Regions from separate parts of the Blautia sp. HCP3S3_C4 genome, predicted to be linked through region 1. Evidence: predicted binding sites of a transcription regulator. Region 1 holds the regulator's gene; each other region holds the start of a gene.

Region 1 (7,801 bases):
ACTCCTGCCAGTACACCGCTTAATACATCTCCGCTGCCAGCAGTAGCCATGCCTGCATTACCACTCATATTCAGATATTGTTCCCCTTTCTCAGAGGCCACTACTGTACAGGCATCCTTCAGGACACATACTGTATGAGTCTCTTCTGCATACAGGGAAGCAGTCTCTGCCAGGTTTTCCCGGATCTCACCGATGCTTTTCCCGGTCAGGCGGCTCATTTCTCCCAGATGGGGAGTGAGAATTACCTGTTCTCCCAGATATTTCTTCCATTCTCCATGTACTGCCAGCAGATTCAGGCCATCTGCATCCAGGATCACAGGCTTACCACACCAGGCAGCATGAGACAGGAACCACTGTACCCTTTCTCTGCTCTCTCCTGACATCCCCAGTCCAGGTCCGATCACAAGCACATCGCACCAGTCCAGTATTTCCTGATTGCTTTTCTCATTAAACTTACAGGTAACCATAACCTCCGGAAGCTGTGACTGAAGAGGAATCCTGTTCTCCTCCACAGTCTGAACCTTCACCATACCTGCCGAAGCTCTGAGTGCCGCAGCACTGCTCAGGCAGGAAGCCCCGCACATTCCGCGGGAGCCGGCTATCAGAAGCACTTTTCCGAAAGTTCCCTTGTTTCCCCAGGGAATTCTGGAGGGCAGCATTGACAGATCCTCTTTCTCCAGATAAGCCATAGAGGGATCTCTGTCCGGATTTGCATAAATCCCTATATCTGCAACGATCAGCTCTCCTGCATACATTCTTCCCGGATAAAAGCACAGCCCCCTTTTACAAAAAGCAAAGGTTACTGTAAGATCTGCCCGAAATCCGATCCCCATTTCCCGGCCTGTATCTCCGTTGATGCCGGAAGGAATATCCACAGCCACCCGGAAAGCCCCGGACTGGTTCAGCATGTGGATGATTTCTGCATATCTGCCCTCTACAGGTCTGGACAGACCAACCCCCAAAAGGGCATCTACTATAATAGTATATTCATCCGGCTGCAGGTTATGCTCCAAAGGTACCTGATAATATTTGGCGATCTGCAGCTGCTGCCTGGCCTGGTCTGTCAGCTTCTCCTCCTGACCGGCCAGATAAATCCCGACTTTGATCCCCTTTAGATGGAGAAGTCTGGCAATGGCCATCCCGTCACCGCCATTATTGCCATTTCCGCACACCACCAGTACACGATCCTTGTTACCCAGATATTTTTCCATAGCCTCCACTGTTTTCAGTGCAGCTCTTTCCATAAGTACCATACCCGGAACCCCGGCAGATTCTATTGTGTTCCGGTCCAGCCCTTTCATTTCACCGGCTGTTACCACAGGTTTCATTCAGCCACCTCCTGTCATTGGAAACAGTATACACCTATTTTTTCAAAAAGAAAAGCTATGATCTAACGACCACAGCCATTCAAATCGTCACCGTCCCCTCTGCTGCCGGCAACTACATATGTACTATTATTACTGGTTCTCATGTTCCTTACGATATTCACTCAGATTATAGGAAAGGGTCATCAGGCTCTCTGACAGATGTACATTTTCTACCATAACATCCTCCGGTGCATCCAGATCAATATGTGCAAAGTTCCAGATTGCCTTGATCCCGTTTTCTATGAGAATCTTCGCCATTTCCTTGGCCTTTGCCTTAGGTAAGGTCAAAATCGCAATCTCCACATTATTCTCTTTGAGAAAAAGGGGAAGGTCACTAAGCATCTGTATCTCAATTCCCCTTACTGCAATGCCCTCCAGCACAGGGTTTACATCAAAAATACCAACCAGCCGAAAACCGCGCTTCTCAAAATCTACATAATTTGCCAAAGCCTGTCCCAGATTACCGGCACCCAGGATAATCATCGGGTGCACTGTGTCAAGTCCCAGAATCTTACCGATTTCAGTATATAAATAACGTACATTATATCCATATCCCTGCTGTCCGAATCCACCGAAATTATTCAGGTCCTGACGGATCTGTGAAGCAGTCACGTGCATTTTCTTGCTGAGATCGTTGGACGAGATCCGTTCTACATTCTCCTCCATCAGTTCTCCCAGATAACGGTAATATCGAGGCAAACGTTTGATCACCGCTTTTGAAATTTCCTTAGGTTCCACAAATATTCCCTCCTTATATATCCTAGGTCAATTATAACCAAATGTTATTTTATTGTCAAATTAAATTTGTACTTTATTTACAAATTTTTATCATTAAATTTAGACTATCTGATAGAATGTGCAAAATTTCATCCAAATCATAAATTAAAACACTTTTTTTCTTTCAAAAACAGTCCGGTTCAGTTATAATAAATTCTGTATGTGTACATTTCAGCAGTCAAAGCGGATATTCGCAGGCTGCTGCAATAATATAAATTTCGGAGGAATTTGTATGATCCTATCATGTCAGAATATCTGCAAATCCTTTGGCGAGAAGGTAATCCTTCAGGATGCCAGCTTCCATATAGAGGACAGGGAAAAGGCAGCCCTGATCGGCAACAACGGTGCAGGCAAAACCACCCTGCTGCGTATTATCATCCACGAACTGTCCCCGGATTCCGGAAATGTTATTCTTGCCAAAGATAAAAGCATCGGTTACCTGGCCCAGTACCAGGATATCCATGGACACCACACCATCTATGAGGAGCTGATCTCTACTAAGCAGCACATCATTGATATGGAAAACCGTCTCCGCTCCATGGAGCATGAAATGAAAACTGCTGCCGGGGAAGCCCTGGACAGCCTGATGAACACCTATACCAGACTGAGCCATCAGTTTGAGCTTGAGAACGGTTATGCATATAAAAGCGAGATTATGGGTGTATTAAAGGGACTTGGCTTTACAGAGGAGGACTTCGAAAAACAGATTGAAACTCTTTCCGGCGGTCAGAAAACCCGGGTTGCCCTGGGCAAGCTTCTGCTCTCCAATCCTGACATTCTTCTGCTGGATGAGCCCACCAACCACCTGGATATGGAAAGCATTTCCTGGCTGGAAACCTATCTGCTGAATTATCCGGGAGCTGTTTTTATTGTCTCCCATGACCGTTATTTCCTGGATAAGGTTGTCACTAAGGTAGTAGAGATTGAAGCCGGCAATATGCGAATGTACAGCGGCAATTACTCTGCCTACGCTCTGAAAAAAGCCCAGCTCAGGGATGCCCAGTATAAAGCTTACTTAAATCAACAGCGGGATATTAAGCACCAGGAGGCGGTCATTGCCAAGCTGAAATCCTTTAACCGTGAGAAATCTATCAAACGTGCCGAAAGCCGTGAAAAAATGCTGGATAAGGTGCAGCGGATCGAAAAGCCTCTGGAGATCCAGAATCAGATGCGGATTTCCCTGGAGCCCAGATACATCAGCGGAAATGATGTACTCACTGTGGAGGATTTATCCAAAGCTTTTCCCGGACAGACTTTGTTTTCCAATATTTCTTTTGACATTAAGCGTGGGGAACGGGTGGCTCTCATCGGCAATAACGGTACCGGCAAAACTACCATGCTGAAAATCCTTAACGGTCTGGTAGACGCTGACAGCGGACGCTTTGCTCTCGGCTCCAAGGTACAGATTGGATATTATGATCAGGAGCACCATGTACTCCACATGGAAAAAACTATTTTCCAGGAAATTTCAGACACTTATCCAACGCTTACAGAGACAGAAATCCGAAATATGCTGGCAGCCTTTCTCTTCACAGGGGATGACGTATTTAAGCTGATCTCTGCCCTCTCCGGTGGCGAGAGAGGCCGTGTATCCCTGGCAAAGCTTATGCTGTCAGAGGCCAACTTCCTGATCCTGGATGAGCCTACCAACCATCTGGACATTGCCTCCAAGGAAATCCTGGAGGAGGCTTTAAACAGCTATACCGGTACTGTACTCTATGTCTCCCATGACCGATATTTTATCAATCAGACAGCCACTAGGATTCTGGATCTGACCAATCAGGCCATTGTAAACTACATTGGTGACTATGATTATTATCTGGAAAAGCGGGAAGAGCTTACAGAAAAATATGCTCCGGCAGCAGCCCAGGCTGAAGCAGAGGTCAAACAAGCCTCAGACAATAAGCTTTCCTGGCAGCAGCAGAAGGAAGAGCAGGCGCGGCAGAGAAAGCGTGAAAATGAATTAAAGAAGGTGGAAGCCCGGATCGAAGAACTGGAAATCAGAGATAAGGAAATCGATGAAACCATGGTTCTCCCGGATATATGCACCAATGTGGCAGAATGCGCCAGATTAAGCAAAGAAAAGACAGCCATCACAGAAGAACTGGAGGGCTTATATGAAAAATGGGAAGAGCTTGCATAATGCAGGCCCTTCCCTTTTTATTTTGTATCTTATATCAGATTGCCTCTTACATCAGGGATGTAAGCTTTTCACGGATTGCTTTAATAAACTGCTCACTGTTTAATACTTCTACATCCTTTAAGGTTGTGATCAGAGCCAGATCCTTGGTCATTCTGCCATCCTCGATGGTTCCCAGAGTGGCTTTTTCCAGCTTATCTGCAAATTCCATCAGTTCTTGATTGCCGTCCAGCTCTCCTCTCTTTCTGAGAGCACCTGTCCATGCAAAAATAGTAGCAACGGAATTGGTGGAAGTCTCTTCCCCTTTCAGGTGACGATAATAATGTCTCTGTACAGTTCCATGTGCAGCCTCATATTCATAATATCCATCCGGAGATACCAGCACAGAAGTCATCATTGCCAGAGAACCAAAAGCAGAGGAAACCATATCACTCATAACATCTCCGTCATAGTTCTTGCAGGCCCAGATAAATCCCCCTTCTGCCTTCATAACACGGGCAACGATATCATCAATCAGGCTGTAGAAATATTCAATTCCGGCAGCCTCAAATTTCTCTTTGAACTCCTGCTCATAAACCTCTGCAAAAATCTCCTTGAAGCGTCCGTCATAAATCTTGGAGATCGTATCCTTGCCTCCAAACCACAGGCTCTGCTTTGTATCCAGTGCATAATTAAAGCAGCACTTTGCAAAGCTTGTGATGGATGCATCCAGGTTATGCATTCCCTGAAGGACACCTGCACCCTCATAATGATGGATCAGTTCCTTTTTCTCCTCACCGTTCTCACCCTTAAACAGCAGATAGGCATCTCCCGGTCCGTCAATATACATTTCTGTATTCTTATATACATCTCCATAAGCGTGACGGGCAATGGTAATGGGTTTCTTCCAGTTTTTTACGCATGGCTCAATCCCTTTCACTACAATAGGGGCACGGAACACGGTTCCGTCCAGAATGGCACGGATGGTACCGTTAGGACTTTTGTACATTTTTTTCAGTGTGTACTCTTCCATTCTGGCTTTATTGGGAGTGATGGTCGCACATTTTACAGCAACGCCATATTTCTTTGTAGCTTCTGCTGCATCTACAGTTACCTGATCATCTGTTTCATTTCTGTATTCCAGGCCAAGATCATAGTACTCTGTGTTCAGATCAATAAAAGGAAGAAGAAGCTCATCCTTGATCATCTTCCAGAGGATTCGGGTCATCTCGTCTCCGTCCATCTCCACAAGCGGTGTCTGCATCTGAATTTTTTTCATAAAGATCCTCCTCTTTGTACGGGTTTATCCCTTTAGCATTTTACAGTAACTGTTCAGCGCTACTACACTGAAGCATTACATTTTACGTATCATTTTAACGGAAATAGATTCGTTCGTCAATGCCTGTTTCATATCCAGTTCTCCTGAGCCCTGCAGATTCCTGGGCAGCCCCAGGTCTCTGGCCGATTCCTTCAGGCATCTTTTGATTTCCACATTGGTAAGGGTAGGATATTTTTGCAGAAGAAGGGCTGCAGCGCCACTGACTAAGGGTGTGGACATAGAGGTTCCGCTTTTTACTCCATAGGCAAAATCCGTTCCCGGAGCGCAGGACAGAATACGATTACCCGGAGCTACCAGATCCGGCTTACAGATGCACTCTGAGGTAGGTCCCCGCCCGGAAATAGCCGTTCTGCCTGTAAGCAGGTCGCTTGATCCCACAGTGATGATCTTACGGCTGCTGCCCGGAGCTGTAACACTTCCTGACCGGGGACCCTGATTTCCTGCAGCAGCCACCACTACCAGCCCTGCATCCCACAGTCTTTCCACCCCTTCGATCAGCTGTCTGTGATCCTGTTTTTCCCTGCAGGTTGTCCCTATGGAAATATTTACTACCTGAATCCCGTAAGCATCTTTATTTTTCAGAATCCAGTCAAAGGCCCGCAATACATCCCTCTTTTTTCCATTTCCATATCTGTCAAGTATCTTCAGGGCAACCAGATTGCACTCCGGGGCGATTCCCCTGATTCTTCCTCCTGAAGCGCTCCCATCGCCGCCGATAATGCCGCTTACATGGGTTCCATGGGAATTGTCATCATAAGGTAACATATGCTTTCCCACAAAATCCTGAAACCCGATAATCCGGTCTCTGAAATCTATATGAGGATAAATGCCGGTATCCAGCACACACACGCAGACATTTTTTCCGGTATAGCCTGTATCACCTAATTGATCTATGTCAAAATTTTCCATATAAAAATCCTCCGAAAAAGCAGAAGATGTTGCTTACTCTACTTTATTCGGAGGATTTTTAAATGAAACTTCATATGTGCTTTGAACACATATTTCTGCCGATTTTTCATAAAATGTATAAATCCCGGATGATAGGCCAATACTTAAAAAGTGATGTATCTCACAACAATCCGTCAAATATGTCATCCAAGGGGAGGAATATTCTATGATCTTACTGTTGATACTTATCTTTCTGCTGTTTCAGCTCTTTATCCTGCTCTGCTGTGTAGCAGCCGGAAACGACGCTGCTTCCCAGGAAATCTCCGACCAGGAACAGCTGGAATTCATCCGTGAATGGAAGAAAAAGCACCCGCTGCGGTAGTCATCCTATCTGGCCACATCTGCCTCAGATAACCGGAAGCCTTCCCGCACCTTCTTCATCAGCACCTTAGCCTTATCCACTGTGTTCTGATCCGGAATCATAACATATGCCTTAGAGCTCATGGAATAAGGCTTCTGGGTATCCCCTGTACCATCTACGCTATAAGACAATACCTGCCAGCTTCCACCCTCGTCCAACTGTTTGCGGACCAGAGAGGCCATCACATCATAAGGAACATTGGTCTCAAAAGCACCATCCAGACTGTCCAGAACAGAAAGGTAATTTTTCAGGAACGCAGGCTGGGTTGCCTTATCGACTACACCCTGGATCACAGCCATCTGATTGCGTCCTCGCTGACGGTCTCCCTCTTTAAAAGCATAACGTTCTCTGGCAAAGACAAGAGCCTGTTCGCCGTTCAGGTGGTTTTCACCTTTATTAAAGTGATAGCCCGTAGTATTACCAGAATCAAAATCATAATCAGAATTAACGTTAACTCCGCCAAGGGCATCAATAATCTGCTCAAATCCTGCAAAATTCAATCTGAAATAGTAATTGATATCGATATCATAAAGCATATCCAAGGTATCCATACATACATTTACACCATAGATGCCTGCATGGGTCAGCTTATCCGGCACACCGTTGGAAATAGACAAGGGCACAAAATAATCTCTGGGTGTGGAGACCATAAGGATCTGCTTTGTAGTAGCATTAAGGGTAAGGATAATATTCACATCACTGCGGCTGGAGGCAGTCATTCCGCCTCTGGTATCAATACCGCTGACAAAAATAGTATATACCTCATCTGTAACCGCATCATCCTTTGCAGAAGTATCTGAAGAGGTCTGTTCCTGATCAGCAGAGGATGTCTGCTGGGCTGCAGGTGTATTTCTCTCAACCACTGTAGCAACCTTCAGGGAAGCGATTTC
Region 2 (7,801 bases), on a different contig from region 1:
TACCGGAAACCTTTGATATAATGAAAAAGAGGATGTGTCATTGCTTAATGACATATCCGGAAATAGAGAAGGGAGCTTACCAGAATGCGTGAAGTAGAAGTAAGCAGACTTACAGATGTCATCGAAAAACTCTGTATCGAAGCAAATGAACATCTTCCGGAAGATGTAAAATGCGCCATCAAAACATGCCGCGCATGCGAAGACGGAGAGATTGCCAAGGGTATCCTTGACAATATTATTGAGAATTTTGATATTGCAGATAACGAGAACGTGCCGATCTGCCAGGATACAGGAATGGCATGTGTATTCCTTGAAATAGGACAGGATGTACATTTTGTTGGCGGAGATCTCACCGATGCGATCAATGAAGGTGTACGCCGCGGATACGACAAAGGATATTTAAGAAAATCTGTAGTAAAAGACCCGGTACGCCGTGGAAATACAGGGGACAATACACCGGCTATGATTTACACAGAAATCGTTCCTGGCGATAAAGTTAAGATCACAGTAGGACCGAAAGGTTTCGGAAGTGAGAACATGAGTCAGATCCGTATGTTCAAACCATCCGCAGGATTGCAGGGAATCAAGGACTTTATCCTTGAAGTAGTAGAGACAGCAGGTCCTAACCCATGCCCTCCAATGGTAGTTGGTGTTGGTATCGGCGGTACATTTGATAAATGTGCGCTTCTTGCAAAGAAAGCATTGATGAGACCACTGGATTCCCAGAATCCGGATCCATTTTATGCAGACCTTGAGAAAGAAATGCTTGAGAAAGTAAACAAACTTGGAATCGGACCTCAGGGATTTGGCGGAAAGACAACAGCCATCGGCCTGAATATCGAAACAATGCCGACTCATATTGCAGGTATGCCATGTGCAGTCAATATCAACTGTCATGTAACCCGTCATAAATCGGAGGTGATCTAAGATGGAAAGAAAGAAAATTACCCTTCCACTTACCAGAGAGCTGGCAAGAACTCTCCATGCAGGTGATCAGGTATTATTAACAGGTACAATCTATACATCCCGTGATGCAGGACATAAGAGAATGTGCGAAGCCCTTGCAAAAGGTGAGAAAATTCCGTTTGATCCAACAGATGCAACCATTTACTATGTAGGACCTACTCCTGCAAAACCAGGCAAAGTTATCGGTTCCGCAGGCCCTACAACCAGCGGACGTATGGATGCTTATGCACCGACGATGATGTCAGTTGGAGCAAGAGGAATGATCGGTAAAGGTGCCCGTCTTCCGGAAGTAGTAGAAGCCATGAAGAAATATGACGGTGTATACTTCGGAGCAATCGGCGGTGCAGGCGCACTTCTTGCAAAATGTATCAAGAAAGCTGAACTCATCGCATACGAAGATCTGGGAGCAGAAGCACTTCGTAAATTATATGTAGAGGATATGCCGCTTGTAGTCATCATCGACTGTGAAGGCAACAACCTTTATGAAGAAGGAAAAGCAGAATATCTCAAAGAACACGGAGATAAATAATTCTGCAGATACATAAAAAAATAACTTCCATATGCTGTAGCGATATACAGTGTATGGAAGTTCCTTTATATAACGAAAATAAACCGGATCAGAGAGCATCTGTGTTTTATCTGTTCCGGTGAATATTGGATTATATATATTGTATCCAATATATAAAAATCATATAAGCGATAATATGAATTATATCTTTTACATTTGACCTATAAACGTATAACATAAATAAACGGTAAAAGAATAAATGCAGCTATCTATACAGATGATAACAGCAAATAAACTTAAACGGGGAAAATCATGAAAGATCATAATCAACACGAGATACAAATGTCAGAAGCCTTTTTAAACAGTGCATTCCTGGCACTGTCGGGAGGGTTTCAGGATGCCTACACCTATAATGCAAGAAACGAAGTATTCTGTAATGCACAGACAGGAAACGTCGTTCTTATGAGCCAGCATTTCATGGCAGGAGAGCTGATGGCAGGACTGAGTTATTTCTTTCCAATCGTCTTTTTTGCATTTGGTGTATGGGTAGCAGAAAAAGTTCAGGCGAATTTCAAATATGCAAGAAAACTGCACTGGAGGCAGAGCATCCTGCTGGCAGAGATCCTGATCCTGTTTTCAGTAGGATTTATACCAACAGAATACAATATGCTGGCAAATGCCATGGCATCCTTTGCCTGTGCAATGCAGGTACAGTCTTTCCGCAAGGTAAACGGCTATTCCTATGCAAGCACCATGTGTATCGGAAACCTGCGCAGCGGTACTGCAGCTTTATCCGGATATTTCCGTGAGAAAAAGCCAAAACAACTGGAACAGGCAATGTACTACTTTGGAATCATCTTCATGTTTGCAGTAGGTGCAGGTATTGGCGGAAACTTATCCATTCACTTCGGAATCCGGATGATCTGGGTTTCCTGTGGATTCCTTACAATCAGTTTTCTGTTGATGTTCGTAGAAAAGTATAAACATTTTCATGAGGAACATGGACATAAAGAGCCACATCATTCCTGATTAATATTACAAAAAATAAAATGATAAATAAGAAAGCTGCCCGTAAAAAATATCAGTTTACGGACAGCTTTCTTATGTTTCATATTAGTTTAATTCAATCTCTTCCAGTTCTTTGGACGGAAGTTTCTCTGTAGAAGAAGCCAGATAACCTTTCAATGCTTTGGCAGCTTTTGCATACGGTGCATTGGTTCCGGCACCTCCCATACATCCACCAGGACATGCCATACCTTCTATCATACATCCGTTTAACTTACCAACCTTTGCCAGAGTCAGCATCTTCTTACATTCTGCCAGACTCTCCGCATGTTCGATATGTACCGGTATATCCGGATAATATTCCTTTAAGCATGCTTCGATTGCACCAGCAACACCGCCTGCAACTGCATATCCACGGCCTGCAGCAGTAGCATCATGCAGACTGGATGACGGTTCCATAGCAGCCGGATCAATTCCTTTCGCATCAAACAGTCCCCATAATTCCTCAAAAGTGATGACAAAATCAACATCACTTCGTACAGAATTACGCATAGCTTCCAGTTTCTTGGCTGCACATGGTCCGATAAATACAACATGTGCATTCGGATGTTCTTTCTTAATACTTCTTGCAGTAGCGACCATAGGAGTCAGCTCCTGGGAGATATTATCGATCATGGTCGGGAACTGCTTCTTTGCAAGCATGGACCAGGAAGGACAGCAGGAAGTGAGAAGAAATGGAAGATTACCTGTAGCAACCTCCTTTGCATAATGATGAGCTTCGCTGATGGCACCGATATCAGCACCAAGTGCAACCTCATATACTTTGGTAAATCCAAGTGCTGACAGTGCTGCATGGAATTTGCCCGGAGTTACCGCATCTCCAAACTGGCTGATATAGGCAGGTGCGATCTCTGCAATGATCTCAGTTCCTTCACGAAGTGCATGAGCCAGCTGGAAAATCTGGGACTTGTCAGAAATAGCTCCAAACGGACAGCTTACCATGCACATACCGCAGGAAACACATTTCTTATTATCAATCTGTGCACGGCCAAGTTCATCACTTCCAATTGCCTTTACACCACAAGCTCGTTCACACGGACGTTCTTTATGAGAAATAGCATCATATGGACAGACAGATTTGCATTTTCCGCATTTCACGCATTTTGTCTGATCAATATGAGATTTGCCGTTTACCATAGAGATTGCACCCTTTGGACAAGCCTGCATACATGGATGAGCCACACATCCTCTGCACATATTGCTTACCTCATACATATTAGGAGGACAGGCAGAACAGGCAGATGGGATAACCTGCATAAGCGGCGGTTCATAATATTTCTCATCAATATTGGAAGCTTCCACTCCATCAGTCAGATGAACTGCTTTATTCTCTGGACGAAGAGAAAGACCCATGGCCAGTCTTACACGCTCACTGGCAACTGCACGTTCACGGTAGATACTCTCACGGTACTGGGCCCGTTCCTGTACGATATTATACGGGATAGATTCAATATCATGGATCAGAGTATCATCAGTAGATTCAAAACCAAGTTTTGCCACTTCGGTGAAGATCTTTCGGCGAATCTGTTTTACTGGGGTATCAAGAGTTCTCATATTCTTTTGTTATCTCCTATAAATTTATTTCCGCGCTCTTTTAACGATAAAAATATATCAAAAAAGGAAGAAAATGTCATGTTTTTTATTTAACACACTTGTTAAAGGAATTGCGCATTTTTTACATGTAATTCAATGCAAAAATGAATTATATGTGAAAAACATCAAATAAATTCAGAAAAATGCAAATATGGTGTTGTGAAAAATGCATGTATAATGTATAATACAGACAGCACATATGTAAAAAGTGACTAAAGCAAAAATGCGGAGAGGTAAAAAACTAATTTTAAGGAGGGAATCGAATGTTAGACCAGTCTTATTACAAAAAAACGGATGAGATTATCGAACACTACGGACGAAAAGCGGCATCACTGATCCCGATCATGCAGGATATTCAGGCTGAATACCGCTATCTGCCGGGTGAACTGCTCACTTATGTGGCAAAAGAAATCGGAGTAAAAGAGGCGAAAGCCTACAGCGTAGCCACATTCTATGAGAACTTTTCCTTTGAGCCGAAAGGAAAATATGTCATTAAAGTCTGTGATGGTACAGCCTGCCATGTAAGAAAATCCATGCCTGTAAAAGAGGCGTTAATGAAAGAACTGGGATTAAGTCATAAGAAACATACCACAGATGATATGCTTTTTACAGTAGAGACCGTATCTTGTCTTGGTGCATGCGGACTTGCACCGACACTGACTGTAAATGATGAAGTACATCCTAAAATGACACCTGAGAAAGCAGTTGAACTTTTGAACGAATTGAGAGGTGAGTGCGTATGAGTATTAAGAGCAGGGACGACCTGTTAAACAAACAGGCAGAGGTAAATGAACAGATCAAATCCTACACCTGTCGCGTTCTTGTCTGTTCAGGGACAGGATGTATCGCATCCGGTGCCCAGAAGATTTATGATGAGATGGCAACACTCTGTGAGAGAATTGACGGTGTAACCGTTGAGATGCAGAAAGACGTGCCTCATGTAGGCGTAGTCAAAACAGGATGCCAGGGCTTATGCGAACTTGGACCTCTGATGAGAATCGAACCGTACGATTATCAGTATGTACATGTACAGCCGGAAGACTGCAAAGAAATCGTAGAGAAAACTATTCTGGAAGGTAAACCGGTAGAGAGACTGTTTTACAAGGATCATGACACTGTCTGTCCACATCCGGATGACATTCCGTTCCTGAATCAGCAGACACGTATCGTTCTGGAAAACTGTGGTAAGATCGATGCAGAATCCATTGATGAATATATCGCAGTGGGCGGCTATCAGGCCCTTGCAAAAGTACTGGGAGGAATGACTTCTCAGGAAGTCATTGACGAAGTGACGAAATCCGGTCTTCGTGGCCGTGGCGGTGCAGGCTTCCCGGCAGGTAAGAAATGGTCACAGGTTGCACGTCAGGCTGAAAAAACCCGTTATGTAGTATGTAACGGTGATGAAGGTGATCCTGGTGCATTTATGGATGGCTCCGTAATGGAAGGCGATCCATATAAGATGATTGAAGGTATGACCATCGCAGCTTACGCAGTAGGCGCAGAAGACGGTTATATTTATGTTCGTGCTGAATATCCTCTTTCTGTAAAGAGACTGAAAATGGCGATTGAACAGGCGGAAAAATACGGCCTGTTAGGTGATAATATTTTAAATTCCGGCGTAAACTTCCATTTACATATCAACAGAGGTGCCGGTGCTTTCGTATGTGGTGAAGGTTCTGCTCTTACCGCATCTATTGAAGGAAACAGAGGTATGCCTCGTGTAAAACCACCTCGTACTGTAGAGAAAGGTCTATGGGGTAAACCTACAGTTCTTAATAACGTAGAAACTTATGCCAATGTACCGAAAATCATTCTTGAAGGAGCTGACTGGTTCCGCACCATCGGTACAGAGGGAAGCCCGGGAACAAAGACCTTCTCACTGACCGGTTCTATCGAGAATACAGGTCTGATCGAAGTTCCTATGGGAACCACACTCCGCCACATTATCTATGATATTGGCGGCGGCTTAAAGAGTGGTGCAGCATTTAAGGGTGTTCAGATCGGTGGTCCGTCCGGCGGATGTCTGATCCTTGACCAGTTAGATGCACCTCTTGACTTTGATTCTGTTAAGAAATTAGACGCGATCATGGGATCCGGCGGTCTGGTAGTTATGGACGAGAATACCTGTATGGTAGAAGTTGCCAGATTCTTCATGAACTTTACTCAGCGTGAGAGCTGTGGTAAATGTGTTCCGTGTCGTGAGGGTACCAAGCGTATGCTGGAGATCCTGGAGAGAATTGTAGCCGGAAAGGGCGAAATGTCCGATCTGGATGAACTGGAAGAACTTGCAAACATGGTTCAGAACATGGCTCTGTGCGGACTTGGCAAGAGTGCGCCTCTTCCTGTAATCAGTACTCTCAAACGCTTCCGTGATGAATATGAGGAACATATCCGCGACAAGAAATGCCGCGCAAAAGTATGTACAGCACTTCGTCAGTTCCATATTAACCCTGAATTCTGTATCGGCTGCGGCAAATGCGCGAAAAACTGTCCGGCAGGTGCTATTTCAGGTAAGATCAAACATCCATACCACATCAATAACGATGTCTGTATCAAGTGCGGTGCATGTAAAGACAACTGTAATTTTGATGCGGTATACGTGGAAGCATAGAAGGGAGGATATACTATGGGCCATATGATAATTGACGGTAGAAAGGTAGAATTTACCGATGAAAAAAATGTCCTGTCTGTCATCCGCAAGGCAGGAATCAATATTCCGACACTGTGCTACCACTCAGAGCTATCCACCTTTGGAGCCTGTCGTCTGTGTACGGTAGAGGATGACAGGGGCAGAACCTTTGCCTCCTGTTCTGAGGAACCAAGAGACGGAATGGTGATCTATACCAATTCCGGTAAGATCAAGAAATACAGAAAACTGATCGTTGAGCTTCTTCTGGCAGCACATTGCCGTGACTGTACAACCTGCGTAAAGAGTGGGGAATGTATTCTCCAGGAACTGGCACACCGTCTGGGTGTCCGGGAAATCAGATTTGAGAATACCAGAGAGATCAGGGAACTGGATACCAGCTCGCCATCCCTGGTGAGAGATCCTAATAAATGTATTCTCTGTGGCAACTGTGTCCGTGCCTGTGAGGAAATCCAGGGTATTGGTGCCCTTGGATTTGCATTCAGAGGAACTGAGGCCATGGTAATGCCTGCATTTAATAAAAAGATTTCAGAAACAGAGTGTGTAAACTGCGGACAATGCCGTGTATTCTGTCCTACAGGTGCTATTTCCATTAAAACTCATATGGATGAAGCTTGGGAAGCTTTGGCAGATCCGGAGGTACGCGTAGTTGCCCAGGTCGCTCCGGCAGTCCGTGTGGCAGTGGGAGATCATTATGGTCTTACCAAGGGTAAGAGCGTAATGGGCAAGATCGTAAATGCTCTTCACAGAATGGGCTTTGATGAGGTATATGATACTTCCTTCAGTGCTGACCTTACGATTATGGAGGAGAGCGCAGAATTCCTTGACAGGATCAAAAAGGGCGAGAAGCTTCCGCTTCTTACTTCCTGTTGTCCTGCATGGGTGAAATTTATTACAGATCAGTACAAAGAATATATTCCAAATATTTCAACCTGCCGTTCCCCTCAGGGAATGCTTTCAGCAGTGATCAAGGAATATTTCCGTGATCCGGAGCATGCAGCCGGCAGGAAAACAGTTATGAT
Region 3 (7,801 bases), on a different contig from region 1:
GACCTTTCCGGAGAGAAGTATTATTTTGATCCATGATACGGAATATCCTCAGAGCATTGCATCCAAGGCATTTCAGAAGTTTTTAACAGACAGAAAATAAGTGCTCAGGCTCAAATATGGGAGAATAGAGACTTAAAATATAGTAAAAGTAAACAGCCGTCAGGAATTGACCAAATGTGGATTTCCTGACGGCTGTCTGTAAGATTAGGAATTTATCATTTTGTCTTGTAAGAGATTATTTATGCCACTCCCAGTTTCTGACCTCTTCCAGATCCTGGCCATATTCAGCAATGTACTGTTTGTGCTCAACAAGCTTGTCGTTCATCTTCTGAATTAAGAAGGAACCTTTGTTTCCAAGCTGTGGAAGATGCATGATGGCATCCTTTACAAGGTTGAAACGGTCGATCTGGTTCTGTACACGCATATCGAATGGAGTAGTGATAGTACCTTCCTCCTGATATCCGTGAACAGAAATGTTGCGGTTGTGACGTTCATAAGTAAGCTCATGGATCAGTGTTGGATATCCGTGGAATGCGAAGATGACAGGTTTATCTTTTGTAAAGATTGCATCATATTCTGCGTCACTTAAACCGTGTGGATGTTTGTGGTCGGATTCCAGTTTGAACAGGTCCACAACATTAACAACACGAATCTTAAGTTCCGGCATTTCATCACGAAGGATAGTAACTGCAGCCATGATCTCAAGTGTAGGTGTATCACCGCAGCAAGCCATAACAACGTCTGGCTCTTCCCCACAGTCATTACTTGCCCACTCCCAGATACCGATACCCTGTGTGCAGTGCTTAACAGCCTGCTCCATGGTCAGCCACTGGCAGCTTGGATGTTTGGAAGCTACGATTGCGTTTACATAGTTCTTACTCTTGATGCAGTGATCGAAGCAGGAGAGTAAGCAGTTAGCGTCCGGTGGTAAGTACATACGAACCACGTCTGCTTTCTTATTTGCAATGTGATCTAAGAATCCAGGATCCTGATGAGTAAATCCGTTGTGATCCTGCTGCCATACATTGGATGTCAGGATGAAGTTCAGGGATGCAATGGGCTGTCTCCAGGAAAGCTGGTTGCAAACTTTCAGCCATTTTGCATGCTGGGCTGCCATGGAGTCAACGATACGGATGAAAGCTTCATAGCTTGCGAAGAAGCCATGACGACCTGTTAACAGGTAACCTTCCAGCCATCCTTCACACATATGCTCACTGAGCATACTGTCCATAATACGTCCGTCTCTTGCAAGGCAGTCATCAGTATCAAGCATTTCTGCGTTCCAGTCACGTTTCTGATATTCAAATACTTTGTACAGACGGTTGGACATGCTTTCATCTGGTCCAAAGATACGGAAGTTCTTGTTTTCTTCATTCAGTTTGAAGATGTCGCGGATGTATCCGCCAAGTTCGATCATATCCTGAGCTTTTGTTTTGCCAGGCTGTACTTCAATACCGTAATCGCGGAAGTCCGGAAGACGAAGATCTTTCAGAAGAAGTCCGCCATTTGCATGTGGGTTGGCACCGAGACGTGCATTTCCCTTAGGAGCCAGTTCAGCCAGTTCAGGGAGCAGGCGTCCGTTTTTATCAAACAGCTCCTGAGGACGATAGCTTTCCAGCCACTCCTTCAGAAGTTCAAGATGTTCCGGTTTTTCCATAGTGATCGGAACCTGATGAGCACGGAAGGAACCTTCAATCTGAAGTCCGTCAACAACCTTAGGACCTGTCCATCCTTTAGGAGTACGGAGGACGATCATTGGCCATACCGGACGTTCCGGATCATTGTTCTCACGGGCGTTCTTCTGGATTGCTTTGATTTCCTCGATTACTGTGTCCATTGTCTCAGCCATCTTCTTGTGCATTGTCATTGGATCGTCGCCTTCAACGAAGTATGGCTTCCATCCACAGCCCTTGAAGAAGCATTCAAGCTCTTCGTGGGAAAGACGGGAGAAGATAGTCGGATTGCTGATCTTATATCCATTTAAGTGAAGAATAGGAAGTACAGCACCGTCAGTAATCGGGTTCAGGAATTTGTTGGACTGCCAGGATGTCGCCAGAGGACCAGTCTCAGCTTCGCCATCGCCTACAACAGTAGTTGCAATCAGATCAGGGTTGTCAAATACAGCTCCGAAAGCATGAGCGATGGAGTAACCAAGCTCGCCACCTTCATTAATGGAACCAGGTGTTTCCGGTGCGCAGTGGCTTGGAACTCCGCATGGGAAGGAGAACTGTTTGAACATTTTCTTCATACCTTCCTCATCCTGGCTGATGTTAGGATAAACTTCGCTGTAGGAACCTTCCAGATAGGTGTTGGCGATCATGAAGTTTCCGCCATGTCCAGGACCGGAAAGCAGGATCATATCAAGGTCATAACGTTTGATGACACGGTTGCAGTGTGCATAAATGAAGTTCTGTCCTGGTACAGTTCCCCAGTGACCAACAATTTTTTTCTTGATCTGATCCATAGTTAATGGCTCTCTCAGAAGCGGATTGTCAAGAAGATAGAGCTGTCCGGCAGACAGATAGTTAGCTGCACGCCAGTAAGCATCGATTTTGTCAAGCATTTCCTGGTTTAAAGGCTGCTTTTCCAGACATAATTTGTTGTCTTCCATTTTCTTACCTCTTTCTTTGTCTTTGATGTGTATAGTTAAAGATGTCGAAGATATCTGTATAAGAAACTTTCTGATGACAATTAATAGGAAACGCTTCTTAACAGATAAGTTGGAGTGTTGCTTTGTTATTTTTTTAACCGAACACATCCTATCATATCAGAAACAGAACGTAAAATAGCAATATTGCATTATAATTATAAGTTTTTGATATGGATATTAATTGGAAAATATATTGAAATAAGAAATTAATACTTGTAATATGGATTACAGGGTGTTATAATTTATTTTAAGCAAAGGTGCTGAAGAGAAATCTTCGGCACCTTTTTTGTTTAAAGTCCGTTATCCGGGGCTTTAAACATTAAAAAAATTTGAATTTTACTTGCGTAAAGTGATAAAGCATGGTATAATTCAAAAAATGTATGAGGTATGAGGACAGATGTTCTCCGAGAAAAAACAACCAAATTATCTTAAAGGAGGAAATTATTATGAAGAAAAGAGTTTTAGCCGTATTACTTAGCGCAGCAGTAGCAGTATCTATGGTGGCAGCCACAGCAGCAACTGCATTTGCAGCTGACACAGTAAAGATTGGTGTATATGAACCGGCATCCGGCGACAATGGTGCAGGCGGTAAACAGGAGACGCTGGGTATCCAGTATGCCAACAGTGTACAGCCTACCGTAGAGATTGATGGCAAGGAATATAATGTAGAGCTGGATATTGTTGATAATGAATCCTCCAATGATAAAGGACCATCTGCTGCATCCAAGCTGGTAAGTGATGGAGTTTCTGTTGTACTTGGATCTTACGGTTCCAGTGTTGCCATCGCAGCATCTGATATTTTCAAACAGGGCGGGGTTCCTGCAATCGGTGTTACATGTACCAATCCACAGGTAACTCAGGGAAATACCCATTATTTCCGTATCTGTTTCCTGGATCCTTTCCAGGGTACTGTACTTGCAAACTTTGCAAGTGACAAATTTAAAGCAAAAAAAGCCTATGTGCTGACAAAACAGGGTGATGATTATTCTGCCGGTCTTGGACATTACTTTACAAAAGCATTTGAGGATGCAGGCGGTGAAGTTGTATCTGATACATTCCCGGAAGGAAACAGTGATTTCGCTTCCTATGTAACAACAGCTAAGAATGAAGGGGCAGATGTATTCTTTGCACCGGTTTCCACAGAGGCAGCAGCCCTGATCATTGACCAGGCAGCTTCCCAGGGACTGGAGGCTCCTCTTCTTGCAGGCGATACCTGGGATTCCAATGTTATCCTGAATGCTGTTAAAGGCAAAGATCTTCAGCTTTATGTAACAACCTTCTACCAGGAGGGTGGTAACAAAGAATTTGATGAAGGTATGAAAGAATTTGTAAATTCTGATTCCACAAACAAAGCCAACAATGGTGGAAATGATACCATCGCTGCTGTATCTGCCATGGGCTACGATGCATACTTTACAGCTCTGGAGGCACTGAAGGGAGCTGGCTCCACAGATCCGGCAAAGGTAAATGAAGCACTCTGGGATGTTAAGTATGACGGCGTATGCGGACACATCGAATTTGACAAGGAAAACGGGGATGCAGTAAGAGATACAGCATATGTAAAACAGGCAAATACAGAGACCGGTGCATGGGAATTTGTAGGAGAACAGGGAATTAAATAATCTTTTTACTTATAAAACTGCAGTCGTGATATTAAAATGAATATCAGTAAGTAGCAGGGTATTTCCCGAGAAAGATACCTGACTGCTCCGGTGTTAGGGATGATGCATCTCTTAGCCGGAGCAGTTTTGGTTGATTATTATAAATCGTAAGCATAAGGAGAAATTATATGGAATGGTTCAGCAGAAATCTGCCCTATTTGCTGGCAGGTATTTCAGTAGGCGGACAGTACGCACTGATTGCCATAGGATATACCATGGTATATGGTATTCTGCGACTGATCAATTTCGCCCATGGTGATATTTTTATGGTCGCAGGTCTGATTATGATATATGCATCCACGGTTATGCCCATGTATATATCTATCCCTTTAGTATTAGTTGCAACTGTTGTGATTGGTTTTCTGGTAGAACGTGTGGCTTACAAGCCTCTGCGGTCTGCACCCAGAATGTCCATCATGATCTCAGCGATCGGTGTTTCCTATCTGCTGCAGAATCTTGCTTTGTACATAACTGGAGGTCTGGCACAGCAGTATCCGGCAATCCCATGGATCAGTGATACTATTACAGTATTTGGTGCTACCACAAAACGTGTAACAGTGATCACGCCCTTTCTGACAATTATTCTTGTAATCGCCCTGGTTGCCCTGATCAAATATACAAAGATCGGTATGGCCATGCGCGCAGCATCCAAGGATTTTGAGACTTCACAGCTTATGGGAATCAAGATCAATTCGGTCATTAGTATGACCTTTATTATCGGTTCTTTCCTGGCAGCAGTGGGAAGCCTTCTGTTTTTTACAAACTATACAGGTGTTACTCCTACTGTAGGTGCTATGCCTGGCCTGAAAGCTTTTGTAGCAGCTGTTTTCGGAGGTATCGGTTCTATCCCCGGTGCGGTGATCGGAGCGTTTATCATCGGTATCTGTGAGAATATTATTAAGGGTATGGGCTGGACGACCTTCTCAGATGCATTTACCTTTGCATTGCTGATCGTCATCCTTATTGCCAAACCAACCGGACTTTTCGGTGAGAAATCTACAGATAAGGTTTAAGGAGGCAGATATTATGACAAAGAAGAAAGAAACGATCATAAGCGTTGCCTTAATCGCTGCCTTACTGATCGTATTATATGTGCTGGAGCAGATTCTTCCGTCTACCTCCATGCTTTTTACAGTTTTGAAAAAAGGCGCTATTTATGCGTTGGTTGCAGTTTCCATGAATCTGTTAAACGGATTCACAGGACTGTTCTCTCTGGGACAGGCAGGATTTATGCTTCTGGGTGCCTATACCTATGGAATCCTTACCATTCCGGTGGAACAGAGAGAAAATGTATATATGTATTTTGACGGCGGTATTGTACAGTTTACTGTGCCGGTTTTTATTGCACTGATCGCAGCCGGTGTGGTTGCAGCGATTTTTGCATATCTTATCGGTTTGCCTGTGCTTCGCCTGAAAAGCGATTATCTGGCTATTGCCACACTGGGCTTTGCGGAAATTATCCGTGCAGTGTTCCAGTGGGATAAATTAGGACCTCTGACAAATGGTTCCAACCTGCTGAGATCCTATCCTACCTTTAGCAGTGTGCTGTTTCCTTTCATTGTATCCGGAATCTGTATTGCCATTATCGTGATGATGATTAATTCCACTTACGGCCGTGCTTTCAAGGCAATTCGCGATGACGAGGTGGCTGCAGAGGCTATGGGAATCAACCTGGCTCATCACAAGAGAATTGCCTTTGTAGTAAGCTCCTTTTTTGCAGGAGTTTCCGGTGCATTACTTGCCATGTATCAGACTACGATCCAGGCATCTACCTTCAAATCAGCCATGACCTATGAAATCCTTCTGATCGTGGTAATCGGAGGTATCGGTTCTGTTACAGGAAGCTGTATCAGCTCTTTCCTGTTTATCATTTTCTCTGAATGGATTCTTCGATTCCTTGACAATGATACTTATATAGGAAGCTTCCATGTGCCTCTTCTGCGTGCCGGTTTCCGTAAGGTTGTATTCTCAGTGGTCATCATGATCATCGTACTTTTCTTCCGACAGGGTATTATGGGAACCAGAGAATTTTCCATCAGGGGAATCTATAATTTCCTGACCGGAAAATCCAGAAAGAAAAAAACTGCCAAAGGAGGTAACGCCTGATGAGTGAGAACAACGTACTGAAGGTTGAGAATGTTACCATGCAGTTTGGTGGTGTGATTGCTGTAGATAACATGAATATTGAGGTAAACAAAGGGGAGATCGTTTCACTGATCGGTCCTAACGGTGCAGGCAAGACTACTGCGTTCAATGTAGTCACAGGAGTGTATGCGCCTACCAACGGAGCTGTTTATTTCCAGGGGGAAAAGATCATTGAAAATCATCCTCAGGGTAAAATGAAAAAGCTTTATCAGGGAGAAAATAATGGAAAATATACTCATTCCATTGTTCCCACGCCGGATAAGATCACAAAGCTGGGGATTGCCAGAACCTTCCAGAATATTCGTCTGTTCAAAAGCCAGACTGTATTCGAGAATATTCTCATTGCCAAGCATCTGAGAAGAACCAGTAATCTTTTTACCGCCACCTTCCATCTGAATGGAAAAGAAGAAGCGAAAATGCGTAAGGAGGCAGAAGAGCTCCTTCGCATCGTAGGTCTGGAAGATCTGAGAGATGAGATGGCAACTTCTCTTCCTTATGGTAAACAGAGAAGACTGGAGATTGCCAGAGCCCTGGCTACAGAGCCCAAGCTGCTTCTCCTGGATGAGCCTGCTGCAGGTATGAATCCACAGGAGACTGATGATCTGACTGCTTTTATTGCGAAAATCCGTGATGAATTTGGTCTGACTATATTTATGATCGAACATCATATGGATCTGGTTATGGAGATTTCTGACAGAATCTATGTTCTTGATTTTGGTAAACCTATTGCAGAGGGTGTGCCTGAAGAAATTCAGAATAATCAGAGAGTTATTGATGCATATCTTGGAGGTGCCGCAGATGAGTAATATTTTGGAAGTAAAGGATTTAAGCGTAAGCTATGGCGGCATTAAGGCTGTAAAAAAAATCAGCTTTCAGGTCCCGAAGGGGGAGATCGTAACCCTGATCGGAGCCAACGGTGCCGGCAAAAGCTCCACCCTGCGTTCTATTGTAGGTCTGGTAAAGCCAAAGACTGGCAGCATCAAATTAAATGGAAATGAGATCGCAGGAAAAACTCCGGAACAGATCGTAAGTCAGGGAATTACCCTGGTTCCGGAAGGACGTCGCGTTTTTGCAGATCTTACAGTGCTGGAGAATTTAAAGATCGGTGCATATATGCGCAAGGACAGCCTGGAAGAGGACATCAACTGGTGTTATGATCTGTTCCCCAGATTAAAGGAAAGAAACTGGCAGCTGGCAGGAACTCTATCCGGTGGTGAACAGCAGATGCTGGCCATTGCCCGGGCCCTTATGTCCAGACCGGATATTATCATGATGGATGAGCCCTCGCTGGGACTGGCACCTATTGTTGTTAAGGGCGTGTTTGATATTATCCGCGAGATCAATA

Evidence for each region. The regulator Rex, encoded in region 1, represses fermentation and respiration genes when NADH is low (regulators of the CRP and FNR family bind a similar motif). The targets are predictions, from matches to a motif close to ATTGTTAANTANTTAACAAT.
Region 2: ACTNC6_RS11565 (4Fe-4S dicluster domain-containing protein) is a predicted target of Rex. The motif match lies at 4,136-4,155, and genes of this name have one in related genera.
Region 3: ACTNC6_RS03025 (phosphoketolase family protein) is a predicted target of Rex. The motif match lies at 2,733-2,752, and genes of this name have one in related genera.

The regions. Positions count from the first base shown of each region.
Region 1 covers NZ_JBQHWF010000010.1:103,041-110,841, forward strand. Annotated here, with positions in the region: gene ACTNC6_RS10560 (NAD(P)H-hydrate dehydratase) at 1-1,328, opposite strand, end outside; gene ACTNC6_RS10565 (redox-sensing transcriptional repressor Rex) at 1,458-2,105, opposite strand; gene abc-f (ribosomal protection-like ABC-F family protein) at 2,377-4,287, shown strand; gene ACTNC6_RS10575 (NADP-dependent isocitrate dehydrogenase) at 4,334-5,542, opposite strand; gene ACTNC6_RS10580 (S8 family peptidase) at 5,618-6,511, opposite strand; gene ACTNC6_RS10585 (hypothetical protein) at 6,717-6,872, shown strand; gene ACTNC6_RS10590 (LCP family protein) at 6,878-7,801, opposite strand, start outside.
Region 2 covers NZ_JBQHWF010000012.1:47,191-54,991, forward strand. Annotated here, with positions in the region: gene ACTNC6_RS11550 (fumarate hydratase) at 85-927, shown strand; gene ACTNC6_RS11555 (Fe-S-containing hydro-lyase) at 929-1,495, shown strand; gene ACTNC6_RS11560 (YoaK family protein) at 1,817-2,503, shown strand; gene ACTNC6_RS11565 (4Fe-4S dicluster domain-containing protein) at 2,588-4,093, opposite strand; gene ACTNC6_RS11570 (complex I 24 kDa subunit family protein) at 4,396-4,875, shown strand; gene ACTNC6_RS11575 (NADH-ubiquinone oxidoreductase-F iron-sulfur binding region domain-containing protein) at 4,872-6,743, shown strand; gene ACTNC6_RS11580 ([FeFe] hydrogenase, group A) at 6,759-7,801, shown strand, end outside.
Region 3 covers NZ_JBQHWF010000002.1:242,249-250,049, forward strand. Annotated here, with positions in the region: gene ACTNC6_RS03020 (LysR family transcriptional regulator) at 1-100, shown strand, start outside; gene ACTNC6_RS03025 (phosphoketolase family protein) at 236-2,611, opposite strand; gene ACTNC6_RS03030 (ABC transporter substrate-binding protein) at 3,097-4,272, shown strand; gene ACTNC6_RS03035 (branched-chain amino acid ABC transporter permease) at 4,440-5,324, shown strand; gene ACTNC6_RS03040 (branched-chain amino acid ABC transporter permease) at 5,338-6,417, shown strand; gene ACTNC6_RS03045 (ABC transporter ATP-binding protein) at 6,417-7,262, shown strand; gene ACTNC6_RS03050 (ABC transporter ATP-binding protein) at 7,264-7,801, shown strand, end outside.